DNA from 4 places in the Achromobacter animicus genome. Region 4 is predicted to be linked to each of the others. Evidence: predicted binding sites of a transcription regulator. Region 4 holds the regulator's gene; each other region holds the start of a gene.
The links. The regulator FNR, encoded in region 4, switches genes on or off when oxygen is low (the NO sensors DNR and NnrR bind a similar motif). The targets are predictions, from matches to a motif close to TTGATNNNNATCAA.
Positions count from the first base shown of each region.

Region 1: a site for FNR is predicted at 2,702-2,715, ahead of AB3147_RS01020 (OmpW/AlkL family protein). Genes of this name have one in related genera too.
Region 2: a site for FNR is predicted at 2,560-2,573, ahead of dsrO (sulfate reduction electron transfer complex DsrMKJOP subunit DsrO). Genes of this name have one in related genera too.
Region 3: a site for FNR is predicted at 2,036-2,049, ahead of cyoA (ubiquinol oxidase subunit II). Genes of this name have one in related genera too.

Region 1 covers NZ_JAYGJK010000001.1:218,444-222,166, forward strand. The annotation lists gene AB3147_RS01010 (YbfB/YjiJ family MFS transporter) at 1-1,018, opposite strand, end outside; gene AB3147_RS01015 (LysR family transcriptional regulator) at 1,084-1,956, shown strand; gene AB3147_RS01020 (OmpW/AlkL family protein) at 1,996-2,637, opposite strand; gene AB3147_RS01025 (glutamate synthase subunit beta) at 2,841-3,723, opposite strand, start outside.
Region 2 covers NZ_JAYGJK010000001.1:2,286,428-2,290,150, reverse strand. The annotation lists gene AB3147_RS10330 (tetrathionate reductase subunit A) at 1-631, opposite strand, end outside; gene nrfD (NrfD/PsrC family molybdoenzyme membrane anchor subunit) at 668-1,702, opposite strand; gene dsrO (sulfate reduction electron transfer complex DsrMKJOP subunit DsrO) at 1,722-2,495, opposite strand; gene AB3147_RS10315 (DNA-deoxyinosine glycosylase) at 2,674-3,222, opposite strand; gene AB3147_RS10310 (pirin family protein) at 3,394-3,723, shown strand, end outside.
Region 3 covers NZ_JAYGJK010000001.1:4,891,088-4,894,810, forward strand. The annotation lists gene AB3147_RS22420 (ATP-binding protein) at 112-1,317, shown strand; gene AB3147_RS22425 (response regulator transcription factor) at 1,323-1,874, shown strand; gene cyoA (ubiquinol oxidase subunit II) at 2,132-3,040, shown strand; gene cyoB (cytochrome o ubiquinol oxidase subunit I) at 3,043-3,723, shown strand, end outside.
Region 4 covers NZ_JAYGJK010000001.1:3,916,033-3,919,755, forward strand. The annotation lists gene clpB (ATP-dependent chaperone ClpB) at 1-611, opposite strand, end outside; gene AB3147_RS17890 (gamma-glutamylcyclotransferase family protein) at 750-1,184, shown strand; gene fnr (fumarate/nitrate reduction transcriptional regulator Fnr) at 1,282-2,010, shown strand; gene AB3147_RS17900 (hypothetical protein) at 2,025-3,194, shown strand; gene AB3147_RS17905 (ArsR/SmtB family transcription factor) at 3,270-3,707, shown strand; gene AB3147_RS17910 (SRPBCC family protein) at 3,608-3,723, shown strand, end outside.

The DNA.
Region 1 (3,723 bases), 3.7 Mb from region 4:
CCGCCGCCCGCGGCGCCGCCGGGCCGGACAGGCGGCGCGCGGTCAGCATGCCCGCCTGCGTGATCACCATGAAGGTGCCGCCGACCAGCAGCGCTGCCAGGATCACGGCGGCGATGTGGTGCCACAGCGCCACGGTCAGCATGCCGGCCGCCATCAGCGCCTGCGCGCCGCGCCACACCTGCCGGTCGTCTCGGCCGCGCGCCAGCCGCGGGACCAGCAGGCACGACAGCGCCGCCGCCATGCCAAAAAGCGGCCAGGCCCAGCCGAAGATCGCCGGGTCGGGAAAGATCTCTTTGGCCATGGCCGGCAGAAAGGTGGCGGGAATGATGTAGCCGACCCCGAAGACACCGTAGTGCAGCGACAGCGCGGCGATGCCGCGCGGCAGGCGGGTTTGCGGCGCGTCAGCAGCCGCCCGTCGCACGGGAGGCGATTGCCGGCTGAGTCCGGGCCACGCCGCCACGGACAACGCCAGCGCCAGGCAGCCCAGCGCGGTCCAGGTAACGCCGGCGCTCGCGTGCGACGCCATCAAGGCCAGACAGGCCAATCCCGTCAGCGCAATGCCCGCGCCCACGCCGGCATACGTCACCGCCGAAGCCGCAGCCTCGCGCGGGTCGCCGGCGGGCACCGGCCGCCATGCGACGATGCAGATGAAGGCACTGGCGCTGGCATAGCCGGCCGCCAGCCGCAGCACCGACCAGCCCGCCACGCTGTTGAGCATTGGCATGGCCAGGGTCAGCGCGGCCACGGCGGCCAGGCTGGCCGCCAGCGTGACGCGCAGCCGTCGCACCGGCCAGACGATCGCCGCCAGTGCGCCCAACAGATAGCCCGCGTAGTTGGCCGACGCCATCCAGCCGCCCTGTGTCAGCGACAGGCCGGACTCCTGCGCCATCAGCGGCCATACCGGCGTGAAGGCGAAGCGGCCGATGCCCATGGCCGCCGCCAGCGCAAGCGCCGCGGGCCAGGCCAGGCTTGTAGCGCTGGCCGAGGGGCGGGGGGAAGGGTAAGCAGGCGTTGACATGGAGCCTACTCTACGGCTGTACTTATATCTTGAATAGTGAATTATTAAGAACGTGAGTTCCCAAAATGAGAAATTTGGATCTCGACGCGCTGCAAATCTTCAAGACCGTGGCGGATCAGGGTGGCGTGGCGCGCGCCGCCGCGCATCTGAACCGGGTGCAGTCCAATGTGTCGACGCGCCTGAAGCAGCTGGAATCCTCGCTGGGAACGCCGCTCTTTCGGCGGCAGAACCGCCGACTGGTGCTGTCGGATCAGGGCCGCGTGCTGCTGTCCTACGCCGACCGCCTGCTGCGCCTGTCCGATGAGGCGCAGGCGGCCGTCCGGGAAGGCGCCCTGCAGGGCGTGCTGCGCATCGGCACCATGGAAAGCACGGCCGCCGCCCGCCTGCCCCCCATCCTGGCGGCCTATCACGCGGCCTGGCCGCAGGTGCGGATCGAGCTGGTCACCGGCACCTCGGGCGCATTGGCCGCGAAGGTGCGTAATTACGAGATCGAGGCTGCCTTCGTGGCGCAACCCTTCCCCGCAGAGGGACTGGCGGCGATGGATGCATTCAGGGAGGAATTGACGCTGATCTCGCCGTTGGCGTGGGATCCGATCGGCAGTCCGAAAGACCTGGGCAACCGCAGCGTCATCGCCTTTGCGGCGGGCTGCTCATACCGGCGCATCCTGGAGTCGTGGTTGAACCAGGAGGGCATTGCGCCCGGCAAGGTGATGGAGTTTGCGTCGTATCACGCCATCGTGGCGTGTGTGGCAGCGGGAACCGGGGTGGCGATCGTGCCGCGGTCCGTGCTGGCGGTGCTGGGGGCGGAGCATTCGGTGCGCGTGGGTGCGTTGTCCGGGTCCCATGGGCAGGCGCTTACCCAGCTGATCTGGCGCGCCGACGACGACACGCCGGCATTGCAGGCGCTGCGCAGCCGGCTTGCGCCGCCGCAGAATTGAGCGATGCGCGCGGGGCCGCGCGCATCGTCAGGCCAGCGATCAGAAGCGGTAACCAACGCCCACCGTGGCCACCCACGGGTCGATGCGCGCGGTGCCGACGCGTTCGCCGTCCAGCGTCACCTTCGACTTGATGTCGATGTAGCGGATGTCGGCGTTCATGAACCAGCGATCATTGATCTTGATGTCCGCGCCCAGTTGCGCGGCCACGCCCCAGGAATCGCCCAGCTTCAGGTTCGAGCCCTTGAGCGCGCCCTCGGCCTTGGTGTCGAAGAAGTGGGTGTAGTTGATGCCGACGCCGATGTACGGCTGGATCATGCTGTCGGGCAGGATGTGCCATTGCAGGCTGAGCGTGGGGGGCAGTTGCTTGGAGGAGCCGATCTTGCCCAGGCCGCCGCTGCCGCTGACGTCATGCTGGAAGGGCCAGGCGCCCAGCAGTTCGATACCGATGTTGCGGGTGGCCATGTAGGCCAGGGTGAAGCTGGGGCGCACGTTGTTGTTCACGTCTAGCTTGACGCTGCCGTCGAGCACGGTGCCATTGTTTTGCGAGGGGCGGACTTGCGTGACGCCGACGCGGAACAGCACGTCGCCCGCTTCGTGGGCGTGGGCGGGAGCGGCAAAGGCGCCGGCAGCGATCAAACCGGCAATGGCGGTGGCGCGGATACGCCCGTTCAGCGAAAACATTTTCTTCTCCGATCTTTCCGTGTGGGGTGAGACGACAGGTTCTCAGACCGCCCCGTCCCCGTTCTTGACGTGTGTCAATTCGTGAAAAGACCGTTTTCAGAAAGTGGTTATGTCGCAACAACTGCGGTTAACCGCAACGCAAAGGCAAAAAAAACGCCGCCGGTGCGCGAGGCAACCGGCGGCGTTGATATGTCGCAATACGATCAACGCGGCAATTCGCTGCTTCCCATCAGGTAGGCGTCGACCGAGCGCGCACACTGGCGGCCTTCGCGGATGGCCCACACGACCAGCGACTGGCCGCGGCGCATGTCGCCGGCGGTGAAGACCTTTTCCACATTGGTGCGGTAGTCGTCGGTGTTGGCGCGCACATTGCCGCGGCCATCGCGATCCACGCCGAACGCGTCCAGCACGTTCTGCACCGGCGACACGAAGCCCATGGCCAGCAGCACCAGATCCGCCTTGATCTCGAACTCCGAGCCTTCGACTTCGCGCATCTTCATCTGGCCGGTGGCGTCGTCCTTGAACCATTCGACGCGCGCGCCGACCAGCTTCTCGACCTTGCCGTTGGCGCCCTTGAGCAGCTTGGTGGTCACCGACCAGTCGCGGTCGCAGCCTTCCTCGTGCGAGGACGACGTGCGCATCTTCAGCGGCCAGTACGGCCACGTCATGGCCTTGTTTTCGGACTCGGGCGGCTGGGGCATCAGTTCGAACTGCGTGACCGATGCGGCGCCGTGGCGGTTGCTGGTGCCGACGCAGTCGGAACCCGTATCGCCGCCGCCGATCACCACCACGTGCTTGCCCTTGGCCAGCGTCTGGTTGGTGAGGCGGTCGCCCGCCACGGCCTTGTTCTGCTGACGCAGGAAGTCCATGGCGAAGTACACGCCGTCGAGCTCGCGGCCCGGCACCGGCAGATCGCGCGGCGTTTCCGAGCCACCGCTCATCACGACGGCGTCGAATTCGGCCATCAGCGATTTCGGCGTGCGCACCGTCAGGCCATCGGCAACGGGATCCTTCGGATCGCCGACGTAGGTCGACGGCGCGAATTCCACGCCCTCGGCTTCCATCTGCGAGATGCGGCGGTCGATC
Region 2 (3,723 bases), 1.6 Mb from region 4:
CGCCTTCACAGACTTCCTGCACCAGTTGCTCGAAGCTGATCGTCTGCCATTTGCCGTCGCCGCGCTTGCCGGCGCGCTTCATCGGCTGCAATACCCGGTACGGGCTGTCCATCTGCTCCAGCATGGCCGAACCGCGCGCACACGACGTGGCGCGGCCTTCCAGCCCGCTATCGCCGCCCAGTTGCGCATAGACATCGCGCAGGGGCGCGTCCATCGCGGCGGGCCGCGTCGTGGCCAACGGGTGGTACGGGTTGCCGACCACGCGCAGGATGCGGTTCTCGGCCGTGTCCACGCGCAGCCGCACACCGCATTGCGTCCAGCAGCCCAGGCAGCTCGACGGGCTGACGATCTGGCCCGGCTGGGCGCTCAGCGCGCCGGTCAGCGGATCGATGCGGAACTCCGGCGTCAGCGAATTACCACGCACGGCGTGCGTCGTCGGCACGCCCGCGGTGCCCTGCGCCAGGCCCTTCACCGCCTTGACGACCGTGTCGCCATAGCCCGCCGCAAACGCCGCCATGCCGCCGGCCACCATGCCGCCGCGCATCATCAGCTTGCGCCGTGCCTCGTCGCGCGGCTGGTCCGGGCCATCATCTGCGTCGCGGCGCTTATCGGTTTCGTGTTGCTTGTCCATTGCTTTCTTATCCATGTGCTTATCGACTCGGCGCGCTCAGGCGGCCACGGCGCGTGCGCGCGCGGGGAAGATGTCCAGGGCCCAGGTGACGGCGGTGATCAGCGCCACGCACAGCCCCAGCACGCCCACCATGCCGAGCAGCCCGTCGCTGCCCCACGGCATGTCGTACAGGTAGAGTCCTGCGCCGTACTTGGGCACGCCCTGCACGCTCATGAAGACCACCCAGCGGAAGATCCACGCCGCGCCCAGCATCGTCAGCGCCAACGCGGCCGACGGCAGCGGCGCCGCCAGCGTGCGCGCCGGCCGTTGCAACAGCCCGACGATGCAGAAGGCCGTGATCACGGCGCCCGCCAGGCTCAGGCGCCAGATCGGAAAGTCCGCGAACAGCCGCAGCGCCGCCTCGAAGGACGGATCCAGTCCCAGCAGGCCCAGCAGCACCCACGCCCCCGCGCCCAGCGCCATCATCACGACGGCGGTCACGCTCAGCCGGCGCAACATCTCCACCGGCAACGCGCGCAATCCGCCGGGCAGCCAGCGGCCCACCAGGAACATTGCACCCAACGCGCCCAGCCAGGCGGTCAGCGCAAAGTTCACCGGCAGGAACACGGTGTGCCACAACGGCCGCGAACGCAGCACCATTACCTCGGCCCCGGTGTAGACCAGGATGGACAGCGCCGACAGCGCCAGGGCCGCCGCCACCACCCGCAGCCACCCGATCCGCCCCCACCACCACGCCGCGCAGAACAGCAGCGCCAGCGTCACGAAGACCGGCAGCAGCAACGCCCCGAGCCACATCCACGACCACGGCGTGATGTGCGCATAGAAGTGCCAGAAACGGCCGGGCTGATGCAGGTCGGCCAGCAGCGACACCGGCGCGGCGATGGCGCTGACCAGCAGCACCGTCACCGCGGCCGGCAGCAAGCGGCGCGGGGCGGAATCCGCCCGCCCGAACGTCGCAAAGGCGCCGGTCAGCGCGGTGGTCGCGCTGATGCCGATCAGAAAGAAATACTGCACGGCCCAGGGCAACCAGGCCGCGTCGTATACCGGCGTGAGCAATTCAGAAATTCGCATGAGAGTCTCCCCTTCCGTGTCAGTGACCGCCCGCCAGGCGCACGCCGGCCTGGCCGTCGACCTGATGCACGAACGCATCGGGCAGGCCGATGTAAAAGACGTGGGGATCGGTCTCCATCTCGGGCTTGAGCACCTTGATGTCGGCCTTGTGTTCGGCCAGCAGCCGGGATATCGCGCTGTCCGGATCGTTCATGTCGCCGATCACGCGCGCGCCGCCCACACAGCTTTCCACGCATGCCGGCAGCAGTCCGGCTTCCAGCCGGTGCTCGCAGAACGTGCATTTGTCCGCAGTCTGGGTCTCGTGATTGATGAAGCGGGCGTCATAGGGACAGGCCTGCACGCAATAGCCGCAACCCACGCAGCGCGCGTTATCGACCAGCACGATGCCGTCCTCGCGCTGAAACGTGGCCTGCACCGGACAGACCGGCACACAGGGCGGCTTGTCGCAGTGGTTGCACAGGCGCGGCAGCATGACCATCGAACAGGGGCCGCCGGTATCGGGCGTGACTTCGTACTGCAGGACGGTGGTGCGGAACTGTCCGATGGGCGGTACGTTTTCCAGCGAACAGCTCACCGTACAGGACTGGCAGCCGATGCACTTGCGCATGTCGACGACCATGCCGTAGCGCTTGCCGGCCATGCCAGGCCGGCGCGGCGGTTGGCCATTGAGACCCGGCGCGGCCTCGGCGTGGATGGGAATGACCGAGGCGGCGGCGCCCAGGCCTAGGAGCCCTTTCAGGAAACCGCGTTTGCCCGGGAGCGGCGTTTCCGGGGGGCTGTGGGGGGTGTGCATCGTTAAACTCCGAAACGTTTAAGTGTTACGGAAATTAACTTATCACCTGTAGTTATATAGAGCCTTGATATCTGTCAATTCGGGGACGGAGTCGAGGCGGCGGCAGCATGTGCGATCGCGGTTTGTGCTTCGGACGTGCGGAATAGACGGCAATGCGATCTGGCCGGGGGTTGCAGCTTCAGCGCGTCGGAAACTTCAATGCCGGCTCCCACGCCGCCAGCTTCTGCTCGAAACTGGCAGCCGCATGGGCGGGACTGGTCGAGGGCAGTTCGAAGAATTCCAGCCCGGGGGCCGGCAATGCGGGCAGCACATGCCGCCGGAACATTGCCGCGGCCTTCGCACCGTTGAAGCAGATGCGCCCGATGGACGGGTGAAGGCTCAAAAATGCCTGGAAATCGTTCGGCACCAACGTATCGCCCCGGATGTCGGCATCCAGACTGCCCGGCCGCTCACAGGCCTGCAACACATCCCACAGCGCCACGCCGTTAGCCTGCAACGCGCGCAAACGCTCGTCGTAGTCCAGGCCGGGATCGAACCCGAAGATCCGCGCTGCCAGGGGCCAGAACGCATTGCGCGGATGCGCGTAGTACTGCACCTGCCGCAGCGAGGCCACGCCGGGCATGGAGCCCAGCACCAGCACGCGCGCCCCCTCCCCCACGACCGGGGCAAATCCCGTCACCACCGTCTCGCACCGCGCCGCCGCGATTTTGTCCCTGATCTTGTCCATGCCCGGAAGGATACCCGCCCGGCGCGGGCGTGCCCTGCCGCCCCGCGATGATCGTTCGCCGCATGGAACAGTGCTTATCAGCCACGGGCACTACCGATATCGGCATTCCGCCCTTATCTTCTTGCCTATGACGAACGGCCCCGAAGGGGCCGCGCAACAGGAAACCTCACCATGAAGAAGATCCTAGGCGTGCACGCCAGCCCCCGTCCCCACTGGGTGGGCGACGGATTTCCGGTGCGCTCCATGTTCTCGTACAACGACAAGGGCCGCGACACCAGCCCGTTCCTGCTGCTGGACTACGCCGGCCCCGCCGACTTCGGCCCGGCCAGCCAGCCCCGCGGCGTCGGCCAGCACCCGCATCGCGGCTTTGAGACCGTGACCATCGTCTACAGCGGCGAAGTCGAACACCGCGACTCCACCGGCAACGGCGGCGTCATCGGCCCCGGCGACGTCCAGTGGATGACGGCGGCTTCCGGCATCCTGCACGAGGAATTCCATTCC
Region 3 (3,723 bases), 980 kb from region 4:
CTTCCGGCCCGGGCAGCAGCCGGCCACCGCCGCCGCGCTCCGGATGCCAGCGTTCCGCGCAGCCGGGCGCCCGTAACTGCCGGCAGGCTGGCCGGCCCTCTGTATCTGGATATGCCCGGTAGTTCCGCCTTTTCCTTCCTGCGTACCCTCTGCAGCCTGCGCTGGCTCGCCATCGCGGGCCAGGCCGCCACCGTCCTCGTCGCCAGCAGCGTGCTGGGCCTGGATCTGCCGCTGGAACCGCTGTGGCTGGGCGTGGGCATGCTGATCGGCTTCAACGTCTACGCCAGCCTGCGCCTGCGCCATCCGCGCGACCTTTCCCACGCCACCGCCTTCGGCCACCTCTTCATCGACATGGCGGTGCTGGCCTGGATGGTGGGCTGGAGCGGCGGCATCAGCAACCCGTTCGGCACGATGTTCCTGATCCTGACCGCCCTGGCCGCGCTGGCGCTGCCTCGCAACTGGGCGCTGGCCGCCGCGCTGGCCGGCGTGCTGGGCTATGGCGCCGCCGCCATCTTCGGGCAGCCCCTGCGCGGCGACGTCGACCCCCACACCCTGCTGCTATGGGGTCTGGGCGCCAATTTCCTGATTTCGGTCGTGGTGGTGCTGGTGTTCTCGACCCGCCTGGCCGCCGACATGCGCGCCCGCGAGCGCGAGCTGGCCCGCCTGCGCGAACGCTTCACGCGCAACGAAGGCATCGTCGCCCTGGCCACCCACGCCGCCGCGATGGCGCACGAGCTGAACACGCCGCTCGCCACGATGACGCTCCTGACCGACGAGATCGCCGCCGAGGTCCAGGACGACGAAGACCTGCGGGAAGACGTCACCACCCTCAGCCAGCTTCTGGCCCTGTGCCGGGAACGCATCCGCAATCTGGCGGTCCCAACCGCCGTGGATCTGGTTCGCGTCGTGGGGCAATGGCGTTTGATCCGGCCGACCATCGACCTGCAACGCTCGGGCACGCTGCCCACCAGCCTGCGCGTCGATCCCGCCATCGCCCACCTCTTGCAGGCGTTGCTGAACAACGCCGCGGACGCGGGGGAATCCGCCGACGCGCCCCGCGTGGACCTGCATCTGGAATACGGTTACGGCGCCCTGCGCGGCGAAGTCCGGGACTACGGACGGGGTTTCGATCCCGACCATGCCGTGCTGCCGGCGACCAGCCTGTTCAACAGCGGCAAGCCGGGAGGACTGGGCGTGGGCCTGGCCCTGTCGCACGCCACCGTGGAACAGATGGGCGGCGAAATGACCATGACCGCGGCCGAAGGCGGCGGCACCCGCATCCGCTTTTATTTGCCTCTCGGCAACCCCGGGACCTGAATGTGATGAATGCAAACGATCTTGGCCTGCTGATCGACGACGACGAACTCTACGTGCGCACCCTGCAGCGCAGCCTGTCGCGCCGCGGCCTGGAAACCCGAACCGCCACCGGAATCGCCGAGGCCCTGCGCGTGGCCGAGGAAATCCGTCCGGCCTTTGCCCTGGTCGACCTGCGCCTGGGCGAAGATTCCGGCCTGACCCTGATCCGCCCGCTGCGCGCGCTGCGCGAAGACATGCGCATCCTGCTCGTCACCGGCTACGCCAGCGTGGCGACCGCCGTCGAAGCCATCAAGCGCGGCGCCGACGACTATCTGCCCAAGCCGGCGACGGCGCCCATGATCCTGCGCACGCTGGGTCTGGTGAAGCCAGAAACGGTTACGATCGAAACGACCATGACGCCGTTGCACCGCCTAGAATGGGAGCACATTCACCAGGCCCTGCACGAGACGGGCGGCAACGTTTCCGCCGCGGCGCGCCTCCTGGGCATGCACCGTCGCTCGCTGCAACGCAAGCTGGCGAAAAAACCGGGGCCGGAACGCGAGGTGCTTCCGGAATGAGTTGTGCGGGGCGACACATCTTTACAACACCCCCATGTGCACGTGCGACATATCGTCGCACCCCCTCCCTCCCCTCGGGGCTTCTGCTCCCCTAGGAAAACCCTGAATCCGCCGCCATTGGGCCGGATTTCTCCCAGGCAATGCGACCTTTCGTCGCAGGCTTGACCCAGATCAAACCGATAGGATGGACGTTGCTGCCTAGCAGCATTCCAGTCTGCTGCTTTGCAGCATTTCCCACCTTCCATCCAAGGCTGTACGTGAAACACCCCCTCCTTGCGACCCTTACGCGCATATTTGGCGTCGGCGCGGTCATGCTGCTTGGCGGCTGCAACATGGAAATCCTCTCCCCCAAGGGAGATATCGGCATCCAGGAAAAGACGTTGCTGCTGACAGCGACCGGGCTCATGCTCATCGTCGTGATCCCGGTCCTCATCATGATCGTGGCGTTTGCCTGGAAGTACCGCGCTTCCAACACCAAAGCTGACTACCAGCCCAAGTGGGCCCACTCCACGGCAATCGAAGCCGTCGTCTGGACCGTCCCTTGTATCATCGTGGCGATTCTTGCCGTGATCACCTGGCGCTCCACGCACGCGCTGGATCCCTACAAGCCGCTCGTGTCCGAACACAAGCCGGTGACCATCGAGGTGGTTTCACTGGATTGGAAGTGGCTCTTCATCTACCCCGAGTACGACATCGCCACGGTCAACGAGATCGCGTTCCCCGTGGACGTTCCGGTCAACTTCCGGATCACGTCGGCATCGGTCATGAACTCGTTCTTCATTCCCCAGCTCGGCAGCCAGATCTATTCGATGGCCGGCATGGAGACCAAGCTGCACCTGAACGCGCGCGAAATCGGCACCTACGCCGGCATTTCGGCCAACTACAGCGGCGGCGGTTTCTCGGGCATGCGCTTCAAGGCGCACGCCATGTCGCAGGAAGGGTTCGACAACTGGATCAAGGAAGCGAAGGCTGCTCCCACCGCCCTGACCCCCGAGGTCTATGCGGAACTGACCAAGCGCAGCGAGCGCAACCCGGTCGTGAAGTATTCGTCGGCGCCGCCCGCCATGTTTGATTTCATTCTGGGCAGCACGATGACCAAGATGGCCGGCGTGGACTCCGCCACGTGCACCTCCACGTCGAATAATCTGATCGCAGGAATCAACTAACAATGCTCGGGAAACTTACCCTCGAGGCCATTCCGTACCATGACCCCATCGTCATGGTTACGCTGGCCGCCGTGTGCCTGGGAGGCCTAGCGGTCTTCGGCGCCATCACCTACTTCAAGAAGTGGAAGTACCTCTGGACGGAGTGGCTCACCACCGTCGACCACAAGCGCATCGGCGTGATGTACATCATCGTTGCGCTGATCATGCTGCTGCGCGGCTTTGCCGACGCCATCATGATGCGTACGCAGCTTGCCGTCGCGTCCGCGGACTCGGCCGGCTTCCTGCCGCCGCACCACTACGACCAGATCTTCACCGCCCACGGCGTCATCATGATTTTCTTCATGGCGATGCCCTTCATCACCGGGCTGATGAACATCGTCGTGCCGCTGCAGATCGGCGCCCGCGACGTGGCGTACCCGTTCCTGAACTCGCTGAGCTTCTGGCTGTTCGCCGCCGGCGTCGTGCTGATGATGCTGTCGCTGTTCGTGGGCGAATTCGCCGCGACCGGCTGGCTCGCGTATCCGCCGTTGTCCGGGCTGGACTACAGTCCAAGCGTGGGGGTGGATTACTACCTCTGGGCACTGCAGATATCAGGGCTGGGGACAACACTTAGCGGCATCAACTTCATCGTCACCATCCTGCGCATGCGTGCGCCTGGCATGACCCTGATGAAGATGCCGATC
Region 4 (3,723 bases):
ATCAGCACGGGGTTGTTCTTGGTCCGGCGCTGCAGGATCTGGATGGTGCGGCGGATTTCGTCGTCGCGGCCGATGACCGGATCCAGCTTGCCCTGGCGGGCGCGCTCGGTCAGGTCCAGCGTGTACTTGGAAAGGGCCTCGCGGTTGGCTTCGCCTTCCGCGCCCGACACGTTCTCGCCGCCGCGCACGGCGTCGATCGCCGCTTCCAGGGCCTTTTTCTGCAGGCCCGCGTCGCGCAGAATGCGGCCGGCTTCACCCTTGTCGTCGGCCAGCGCGAGCAGGAAGAGTTCGCTGGCGATATAGGTGTCACCGCGGCGGGAGGCTTCCTTGTCGGTACGGGTCAGCACGCCCTGCAGGTCGCGGCCCACCTGCACGTTGTCTTCGCCCTGCACCTGCGGCAAGCCCTTCAGGGCGGACTCCAGGGCCGGGCCCAGTCGGTTGACCGCCACGCCGGCACGCGCCAGCAAACTGCCCGCGCCGCTGTCGGAATCCGACAACAGGGCGGACAGCACGTGGACAGGTTCGATGTAGGGGTGGTCGTTGCGGGCGGCCAGACTTTGGGCGTCTGCCAACGCTTGTTGAAACTTGGTCGTCAGTTTGTCGAATCGCATAATGGTCGTATTGGCTTGTGGGGAGCCTGACCGATCCGTGCCGGCTGGCTCGATAACCTGAATATGTGGCCGGGTGAGACAATTTCAACACCCGGCGCCTCTCATGGTCTTCTTCGACGTGCACCAGCAAACAGAGCAATGAGCATATACGTTTTTGTGTACGGCACCCTACGGGCCGGCGAAATCAACGACCTCGCCCGGGCGGCCGCAGCGCGCGGTTTGCCGGCCGCCAGCCACGTCGGCGCGGCCAGCGTGCCCGGCATGCTGGTCGATTTTGGCGACTGGCCCGGGCTCATCCCCGTGCAGGACGGCCGGCGCGTGCGCGGCGACGTTTTCCAGGTGGAACCGGCGTTGATCGCCCTGATGGACGAGATCGAAGAATACCAGCCCGGCAAGCCCTGCTGCTTCGTGCGCCGCACGGTTACCGCCCGTCTGGAAGGCGCCGGCCCGACCAGTCTGCTGCCCTGCGAGTACTATCCGATCGACCCCGCGTTTCGGGCCGCGGCGGTCGATATCGCCGGGGAAGACTGGATTGCTCATCGCCTTTCCAGAACAAAGCAGGACGCCCGGTAAGACACCCGTAGTAACAACGGACTACAATAGACGCCTGTCTCGTGCTTCACACCCGTTCCGGCGCCCGCCGTGCAATGGGCACTCTAAAGGTCATCGTATGCAAAAACGGGTCCCCATTGCCCCTGATGCCGCCCACTGTTCCACGTGCATGCTGGGTCACGTCTGCGTTCCCGTGGGCATGGCAGCCGCCGAAGTCGAAAAGCTGGACGAACTGGTCAAAGAGCGCGTCCGCGTGGAAAAAGGCAAGACGCTCTTTTCGCTGGATCATCCGCTCGACGCCGTCTACGGCGTGCGCTTCGGCAGCTTGAAAACGCAACTTGAAGACGCCACCGGCCAGATCCAGATCACCGGCTTCCATCTGCCCGGCGAGATCGTCGGCATGGACGGCATGCTGGATGGCAAGCACGTGTCGGCCGCCGTGGCGCTCGAAGATTCCGAGGTCTGCGTCATCCGCCTGAACGAAGTCGATCGCGTCGCGTCGCACCTGCCGTCGCTGCAACAGCAATTCCGCCGCCTCATGAGCCGCGAGATCACCCGCTCGCACCAGATGCTGGCGTCGCTGGGCTCCATGCGGTCGGAACAGCGCCTGGCCGCATTCCTGTTGAACCTCTCGCAGCGCTATGCGTCGCTGGGCTACTCGTCCACCGAGTTCGTGCTGCGCATGAGCCGCGAAGAAATCGGCAACTATCTGGGCCTGACGCTGGAAACGGTCAGCCGTCTGTTCTCGCGCTTTGCCCGCGACGGCCTCATCAAGATCAACCAGCGCGAAGTCCGCATCCTGGACCTGCCCGCGCTCAAGCAACTGCTGGGACTCGAAAGCTGCTGAGGGGTCGCCGCGCCATGCGCCGCGCGCCTGCCACATCCCTGACCCGCACGGCGCTGGCGGCCTCGCTCGCCCTGGCCACCCTGCTGGCTTGCGGCGCTGCGCATGCGCAGACGCCGCTGCCCGACCCCTACGACTACGACGAAGCCACGCCCGTGCCCAAGCGCGCGGCGCCGCTGCGCTGGCAGGCGGTTGAATTGGGCCGCCCCGGAAACCGGTACAAGATGCCGGTCTACGCCAACCGGGATCTGGCCAAGGACGACCTGCGCGGCATCAAGCAAGTGCTCATCGTCATCCACGGCGTCAAGCGCGACGCCGACAACTACTACGAAACCGCCGCCGCGCTGGTCGCCGCCGACCCGGCGCGCGCCGGCGACACGCTGGTGCTGGCCCCGCGGTTTTCCGGCTCGATCGACTCGGGCTTCGCGGGCATGGCCGCCTGGCGCAAGGCCAGCTGGGAAGACGGCCAGGAAAGCGTCCAGGCCACGGGCCGGCCCGCCCCCGTCACCTCGTTCCAGGTTCTGGACGACCTGCTGCGCAGCCTGGACGACCGCAAGCGCCTGCCGTCGCTCGCCGGCCTGGTGCTTGCCGGCCATTCGGCCGGCGCGCAGTTAGTGCACCGGTATGCCGTGCTGAACAACGTGGACGGGGTGTTGCGCCGCGACGGCCTGACCCTGCGGTACGTGGTCGCCAACCCCTCTTCCTACCTGTACCTGACCAACGAACGGCCACGCGCCGACGGCAAAGGCTACGCGCCCTACGAGCGCGGCATCTGCCCCACCTACAACCAGTACAAGTACGGCACGGACAAGCTGCCCGCCTACGCCGGCGAATCCGACGATTCCCGCCTCTTCGTGCGCTACGCGGCGCGCGATGTGGTCTACCTGCTGGGCGGCGCGGACAACAACCCGGAGCACCGGCTGCTGGACAAAGCCTGCGGCGCCGAAGCCCAGGGCGCCACCCGGCTCGCGCGCGGCACCGGCTATGTCCAGTACGAGCACGTGCTGGCCGCCCGAGGCTCCAAGCCCGTCCCCCTGCGTCACAGCGCCTTCGAAGTCGGCGGCGTGGGCCACGACGGCAAGCGCATGTTCGGCTCGGTCTGCGGCGTGCGAGCGCTGCTGGGCGGCGACGCCCCGGCCAGCAACACCGCCGCGGCCTGCGACATCATCAAGCCGCGCGGCAAGTAACGCGCTTCACCCCTAGGGAAAGTCCGAAGCCATCGCGCTTGACACGCGCTGGTGGCAGACCTAAAACTTAACCTTATGGTTAAGTTAAATGATGATGCTCTCGATGCCATCTTCTCCGCGCTGGCGGATGGCACGCGCCGCCGGGTGCTGGCGGACCTGGAACAGGGCTCGGCCTCGGTCAGCACGCTGGCCCGACCCCACGCCATGTCCCTGCCCGCCTTTATGAAACACCTGCGGGTGCTGGAAGAGGCCGGCCTCATCGCGCGCGCCAAGGACGGGCGGGTCGTGCGCTGCACGTTGTCTCCCGAACCCATGCGCGCCGCCGCCGGCTGGCTGGCACGGTACGAAAGGTTCTGGACCGGCCAACTGGATTCGCTGGCGCGATATCTCTATCACGAAGAGGAAATCCACCCATGGAAAACCGAATCTCCCCCCTCGAGCTGCGGCTCCAGCGCCGCTTCGACTCCCCCGTCGAACGCGTCTGGCGAGCCTGGACCGACCCGCAAGCGCTGATGCGCTGGTTCGGCCC